2 regions of the Sporosarcina pasadenensis genome follow, and region 2 is predicted to be linked to the other one. Evidence: riboswitches for the same ligand, from Rfam matches in the RefSeq annotation. Region 2 holds a riboswitch; the other holds the start of a gene.

Region 1 (3,828 bases), on a different contig from region 2:
GTCGTCGATGTTCAACAACCAATCTTGCCAAAACGTAGCTTGCGTTTCGACGGCAACTTTCCAACCTTCTGCATGACAAAGATCGACCAGTTCTCCGATCCCTTTATGCAAGGCGGGATTTCCACCTGAAATCGTCACATGCGAAAAGGACTGCCCACCGATTGCCTTCAGTTCATCAATAATGTCTTGCGGGCGCTTCGAAACGCTTTTGCCTGTTCCGTCCCATGTAAAACTGGAATCGCACCATGCACAAGAATAATCGCAACCTGCTGTCCGGACAAACATCGTCTTTTGTCCGATGACCATTCCTTCACCTTGAATTGTAGGACCAAACACTTCCATTACAGGAATTTTCATAATAATTCCTCCCGTGACGGGCGATAAACAACATAGCTAGTTGGCGTTTCCCGAACAATCACTTGGAGGCAAGCAGGCCGATTGTCTTTTGTACGGAGAACGTCCTGAATGGACTTCCAAATTTGTTCGGCCAATCGTTCAGTCGTCGGAAAGGTATGTTGGAATTCAGGGTGCTCATTCAATACGGAATGATCATATTTTTTATGAACAAGATCTTTCAGTTGCTTAAAATCTATTAAAAAACCGAGCGGATCTAGTTCGTTTCCTCCGATGGTGACATTAATAAAATAAGTATGCCCATGCATCACTTGGCATTTTCCAGCTTCTTCATGGGGAATGAAATGAGCAGCCGAAAAATGCATGTCTTTATTTAATTCGAATCGATAGTCATGTTGAACTTGTGGATAATATTGCTGCATCATTTACCTGCACCTGCATTCTTCCGGGCTTGATATGCCGCAAGCCCTTCATTGCGCAGCGCACACGCAGGGCATTCTCCGCATCCTGTACTTGGAACGCCGTTGTAGCAAGTGAGTGTTTTCTCCTGCACAAAATCAAGTGCGCCCAGTTCATCGGCCAGCTCCCACACTTCGGACTTATCAAGCCACATTAACGGCGTATGGATGACAAAGTTTCCATCCATGGCTAAATTCAACGTCACATTTAATGATTTAATAAAATTGTCGCGGCAATCAGGATAACCGCTAAAATCCGTTTCACTCACACCGGTGATCAAGTGCCGTGCGCCAATCGCATCCGCGTAAACCGCCGCGAAAGATAGAAACAGGTGATTTCGTCCAGGTACGAACGTTGACGGCAATTCGCCATCCACTTCCGTCACTTCGATGTCATCCCGTGTGAGCGCATTGGCTGATAGCTGATTGATCAAATTCATGTCCAGCACTTTGAACGATACACCAAGTTCTTCTGCAATGTTTCGAGCGCATTCAATTTCATCCGAATGCCGTTGTCCGTAGTCGAACGTGACCGTTGCGACTTCCCGAAAGTTTTTCAATGCCCAAAACAGGCATGTCGTACTGTCTTGACCGCCACTAAAGACGACCACCGCTTTTACATTTTTCATTGTACATATCTCCTTAGTTTTTTAGAGAGGGAGTTTGCGAACCTCTTTTTGGAACCTTGTTCATAATACCATAGGTGGGCCGGGGAGGGGGTTGGGACCAATCGGATACAAACAGAAATAGGCTGATGTAAGTCCGGTTTAATACCGTCTTCACATCAGCCAAATTCTTCTTTACTGAAACACCAAATTTAGTTTTCCATTTTCCAATGCTAGGCTCGCATCGAACTTGTTTCCGTTATTCGCGGTAAATCCTTTGATCGTATTCGTTTTTCCTTTCGTGCATAGGAGTTTAACTTGTGCGGGTGTAAGCTTCTTCTTCAGGAACATGCCTGGAAAAGTCTGTTTACATCCATTTTTATAATTGCTGCAACCATAAAACTCTTTGCGGGCTAAAATCATGCCTGTCTTACACACTGGGCATGGGGCAACTTCTGTTGCTTGATAAGAGCCGCGCGATTTCGATTGCCGCGGCGGAACTTTCGTCGCATCGATTGGCTTAGCCTCCAGCTGCTTCGGCACGTCGTCCAATAGCTTCGCAATGAACTTTGAAACATTATCGAGGAAATGCTGTCCGCTTCCTTCGCCATTGCCGATTTTCTGCAAATATGTTTCCCACTTCGCTGTCATGGAAGGACTGGCAAGCAGATTCCCTTCAATCGCCTGGCAAAGCACACGGCCTTTCTCAGTAATCGACACAATGTTTTTAGACACGGTTATATACCCATGCTTTTTAATCGTTTCGATAATGCCGCTTCGGGTCGCTTCCGTCCCAAGTCCCTCAATTTCTTTCAAAATATCCGTTTCCTCTTTGTCCTCGACAAGCTTCCCGCATGTTTTCATCATCGCAATGAGTTGACCTTCCGTGTAAGGTTTCGGAGGCTGTGTTTTGCCTTCCTTGATGCCAATATCGGATTGGACGGTCTCTTGCATACGAAGTGGCGGCAAAGCGGGGTCGTCCTTTTCATCCTTTGATCGTTGGAATAAAGCCTTCCACCCTAAATCCCTTTCTGTCTTGCCCGTAGTGAAAAACGGAAGGCCGTTCACATCCGTCGTCACTTTCGTCTCCGTATATAAATAATCTGTATGGAACATGGAGAGCGTCGTGCGGACGACTTCTTCGTATAGATTCCGCTCGAGCGGCGACATTCTGCCAAGAACTGCTTGTGTCGGCACTTTCTTCGTCGGAATGATGGCGTAGTGCTCCTGCACCTTCGAACTGTCGACATACCGTTTCTTTGGAGAAAACGAAGCGACAGGGAAGGGATGACCGATCAGCTGTTGGTAATCGCCGACTTGGTCCTTCAAGTACGCAAATTCATTCGGCGTAATATGACGCGCGTCCGTTCGTGGATAGGTGACAAGCTTCTTCTCATACAAGCCTTGCATCGTCTTCAGCACGTTCGCCGGGCTCATCTTCCAACGCCGGTTGGCTGTCGCCTGCAACGTTGACAGTGAATGCAGCTGAGGTGGCGGCGTTCGCTTATCGGTATGGGTGACAGAGGTGATCACGCCAGGCGAATTCGGTTGGATTCCATGTTTCGCAAGAAGTTCCTGAATGATCTCCCGTTTCGGCTCCTTCGCTTTCGCCTTTCCTTTGTAAGTACCGTGTTCCGCTTTAAACGTCGCTTCCACTTCGAAAAACGGTTCCGATATGAAGGTTTCAATCTCACGCTGCCGTTGATAGATCAAGTAGACCGTGGGAGACTGCACACGTCCAATCGGAAACACTTCCTGGACCCCTTTCGCTTTCAATAAAAGTGTATACAAGCGGGAGGCGTTCATACCGACGAGCCAGTCGCTGATCTGCCGGGCTTTCGCCTCTTCATAGAGCTGCAAATCCTTGCGGTTATCGCGCAAATTCGCAAACCCCTTCCGCACTTCATCGACTTCAAGTGAATTGATCCAAAGTCGCTTGATCGTCTGATTCCGGGCACCGGTTTGATAATAAATGCTATAGAAGATATTCGAGCCTTCCCGGTCGACGTCGCATGCATTAATGACCGTATCCGTCCCGCGAATGAGCTTCTTCACGATCTGAAACTGCTTGAACTTACCCTTCGCCACTTGAAACTCGTATCGATCAGGCAAGATTGGAAGACTTCCGAGCGACCAACGTTTCCAAGCGGGATTGTATGCATGGGGTTCCTTCAATTCCACGAGATGGCCGACACCCCATGTGATATAGGCACCTTCGGGAAAGATCGGGCATGGGTTAATCTCTAAGTACCCCTCATGTTTCCGCACGGAAAAAGCGTCTGCATACGCTTTCGCTTGGGAAGGTTTTTCAGCTAGGATGACAGGTTTCATGAGGACACCTCCTTGAGTAAAAGAAACGCTTGTTCTTCTCATTATGTAGGAAAATAGGATGGAATACAACTGCTTGGAAG
Region 2 (3,828 bases):
AGGGGGTTATCATTTGTTCAAAAACGAATCAAACCAAGTTCGTGCAGGATGGCTAATTTTTTTGGCGTTCGTTGCGATGTTCATCGCCCAGCAAATTTTCGCCTTGCCCGGCGCAGTCTTGTTGGCATTCATTGATTTCCCGTTTCAAGACGGAAATTACGATATGGATATTATGGCCGCATTCGACAGGCATCCATGGATTTTCCTTTTGACGCAAGGCGGCGGGACAGTTGGCGGAATGCTCGCGACGGTTTTGTTATGGCGTTTTGTGAATAAAGGGACATTGAAAGAGCTTGGATTCAGGGGTCCGTTGAAAGATTTAGGTTTCGGCCTCCTGCTTGGAGCGGTGTCAATTGCAATCATTTTCTTTATTCTATTGGCTACCGGAAATATAACGTTACTTAATTCACTCACTAAACCCGAGTTTTCTCTGTTCTCAATATCATTTCTCGTCATGTTCATCTTTGTCGGCTTTTCTGAGGAGATTTTTTTCCGAGGGTATGTCATGTCGACGATGGAAAGTCGCGGAAATCCGAAGTGGCTTATTTATGTCGTATCAGCTGTCGTGTTCAGTTTGGCGCACGGCATGAATCCGAACGTCAGCGTGTTAGGACTGATCAACATTGCATTGGTCGGGATTTTATTCGCCTATATGTTTGACGCAACGAAAAGCTTATGGCTGCCGATCGGCTATCACATCACGTGGAATTACTTTCAAGGAAATGTCTTCGGATTTGCGGTGAGCGGAATGACTCCGCATGGAATGTATGCTGTCTCGGCGGAGAACGGGAATGCATGGCTGACGGGCGGAGCGTTCGGGTTGGAAGGCGGCTTACTAGCGACGCTCCTTATTATTCTCGGGTATTTCGCGACGAGGATGTATGTGAAGATGAAGGCGGAGTAAGACGATTATGCGCGTTTGCAGCAATTTATGCGTAATTGGAGAAGTTTTTGCGTACTTTTATTGATTTATGAGCTGATTTAGCGTTTTATGCGCTTTTGCGGCGGTTTATGCGGAAGTGGGATGTTTTATGCGTAAATACGGCAATTTATGCGGAATTTGATAGGTTTATGCGTTTGTAAGGCTGCCTATTGAACGGCAGCCTTTCCTGTTCTACCACTTAGCGTCAAAACGAGGATTCCGCCTAAGAGAAGCGCGATTCCTGCCCATGAAATCACATCCAACCTTTCTCCGACGACGAGCACGCTTAAAATCGCAGCAGTCAGCGGTTCGGCGAGCGAGAGTGTCACCGCGGATGACGAGGGGATATGCCGTAAGCCGGTGGAAAATAGGACGTATGCCACACTCGTCGTCGCGATGCCGAGATAGATCATTGTCGAGATGCCAGGAACAGTAAGCAGCCCTTCCGTTTCGAAGATGAATAGAAATGGCATTAGCATAATTGCGCTCACTGAGAAAATGACAGCGACGGATGGGATCGCCTCCGCTTTCTCCAACACCTCTTTGCTGAAAAACGTATAAAAGGCAAATAATAGTCCGGCACATAAAGATAACAAGACGCCGATTGGATTGACGACGAGCCCCTCTTTATTCGAAAACAATAATACGCAGCCGACAATGGCGAGGGATGTTGCAGTTACCCATATTTTTGTCGGGCGCTTCTTTAAGATCAACCATTCAATAATCCCTGAAAACATCGGTGCACTACCGATCGCAACTACGGTTCCGATGGCGATGCCCGTCAACCGGATTGACGTGAAAAAGCAATATTGGAAGATTGCCATCGCCAGCGCCGAAAGAAGCGTCGCTTTCCATGGCCAGTTCCGAAAGTCAATTTTTCGAAGGGCAAGCATGAGTATGAGCAAAGTGAAACCACCGACCGCAAGCCTTGAGGCTCCGACCGCCAATGGGTGCACCGTTTGCGGCATGAATGTTTGCGCGGTGCCCGTCGTTCCCCAAAGCACCGCTCCTAATAAGACAACTATAAATGCAATTCGCTGTGACAAAGAAATCCCCTCCCCCGATATTATGAATATATCATGATATCGAAGAAGGGTGTATGAATTCTCTCAATTATTCGGTTGTTGATTCGATTACATTTTTAAGTTTTGCCAAAAGTCCATTCCAGCCCTCAGACATACGCGGTCGAACGACGTCATGCGATTCACCGAACTCTGTCTGCTTACCTTCTTCCCAGCCAGCATGGATGAACATCAACTCGGTTTGACCATCGATTTCCTTCAATTGAAAATGAACATGCCAATCCTTCCCCCAGTTGAATGACAAACGGTTCGGCGGTTGAACTTGCGTCACTTTACATGGAGATTCTCCCCAGGGGCCCGCTTGCAAGGTGAACTCCTTCCCTTCGACCGGTTCCAGATCGTTCGGCATGAACCAAGCACTGATTCCTTCCGCTGTTGACACATACGGCCAAACCGTTTCAATAGTCGCCCCAATGAGTATCGTTTTCCTAATTTCATTCGCAGACATATGGTATCCTCCTGTACTGTTGCAATGTTTCCTTCAGTTTATCATACAAGCCTTAATTTCACTTGAAATTAATGGCTATTGAACGGCCAATAGCTCTATGCTACACTAATAGGCAGGCTTTTTTGCCGCGTGGTTCGTAACCATCCCACGAAAAAAAACTAAGGAGAAATGAATATGAAAGTAAAAACGATGGCAACGAGCGGAATCATCGCTGCGTTGTATGTTGCTGTGACGTTTTTGATTGCCCCGTTCGGGTTCACAAACATTCAGTTTCGCTTGTCAGAGATGTTCAATCATCTCGTTGTGTTCAATAAAAAATATATCGTCGGCGTCGTATTAGGTGTTTTTGTCGCCAATCTGCTTTTTTCGGAGTTAGGTCCGATTGATCTCGTATTTGGAGTTGGACAATCCATCCTCGCTTTATCAATTACAATCCTATCCGCAAAATTCATCAAAGGGATATACCGACGGATGTTTTTCAATACACTTGTATTTACGTTCACGATGTTCATTATTGCATGGGAATTGAACATTGTAATGGAGTGGCCTTTCTTACTGACTTGGCTATTCGTCGCTGTTGGCGAATTCGTCGTCATGGCAATCGGCATTCCTGTTATGGCTGCATTGGATAAACGACTTAATTTCAGCAAACTCATATAGGATTAAAAAACAGAGAGTGGCATTAAAAGCGCCGCTCTCTGTTTTCTTTTACTCATACATAAGTGTTGCCGTACTGTGTTTTTAATAGCCAAGAGTGAAAAAAGTATTCCCCGACAGCGAGAATAGCTCCTGCCAAAAATGCTTCTCCCATAGCTTCCGAATATCCAAGCAAATTCAAGCCACCCCATAAAACGATAAACGATAACGCCAAGTCTCCAATCGTCGCGGTCATATTGCCCACTCTTGGGAGGATCATCAAATCTCCCAGATAGGAAATTAACAGTAAAGCGATACCTAAAATAGTCGAGTGCCAAAAAGAAACGCCATTAAAAACCGTTAACACAATCCATAGAACCGGAAAAATCAATATTGCTTTAATCAGAAGCGACCTTCCGTGGTTCACGTTTGTTTCCTCATTCATCATAATTGCCTCCATTCTCTTCTTTTAACATTGCCCAAGTACGATCAAAATATGAGGAGGCTCATCGATGCATTATAATGTATAAATAACGGAAGGAGGTTTTTTTGATGTATATGACGATTGAAGAAACAGCAGAATATTTAGGTATGCCTGCCGAGCAAGTCCGAAAGTATGTATGGGAAGGACGCATCCGCGCCGTCCATGACGGCGAACAGTTTTTCATCAACCAAAATCAATTTAGTAATTATTTCACACAACTCGAAACGTTGAAAAGGCAGATTGAGGACTACTTGAA

Evidence for each region. A riboswitch is a leader RNA that binds a small molecule or an ion and turns the genes downstream of it on or off. The one in region 2 is predicted to bind preQ1.
Region 1: it holds a riboswitch for preQ1, as region 2 does, so the genes downstream of both, queC (7-cyano-7-deazaguanine synthase QueC) here and AB1K89_RS13530 (QueT transporter family protein) in region 2, are expected to answer to the same signal.

What each region holds. Positions count from the first base shown of each region.
Region 1 is NZ_JBFEGM010000013.1:62,496-66,323, reverse strand. Features, by position in the region: gene queE (7-carboxy-7-deazaguanine synthase QueE) at 1-357, opposite strand, end outside; gene queD (6-carboxytetrahydropterin synthase QueD) at 354-779, opposite strand; gene queC (7-cyano-7-deazaguanine synthase QueC) at 776-1,441, opposite strand; PreQ1 riboswitch class I at 1,449-1,492, opposite strand; gene AB1K89_RS15680 (type IA DNA topoisomerase) at 1,613-3,748, opposite strand.
Region 2 is NZ_JBFEGM010000009.1:139,140-142,967, forward strand. Features, by position in the region: gene AB1K89_RS13515 (CPBP family intramembrane glutamic endopeptidase) at 14-904, shown strand; gene AB1K89_RS13520 (DMT family transporter) at 1,090-1,968, opposite strand; gene AB1K89_RS13525 (SRPBCC family protein) at 2,036-2,452, opposite strand; PreQ1 riboswitch class I at 2,576-2,620, shown strand; gene AB1K89_RS13530 (QueT transporter family protein) at 2,627-3,112, shown strand; gene AB1K89_RS13535 (DUF2512 family protein) at 3,165-3,533, opposite strand; gene AB1K89_RS13540 (excisionase family DNA-binding protein) at 3,641-3,828, shown strand, end outside.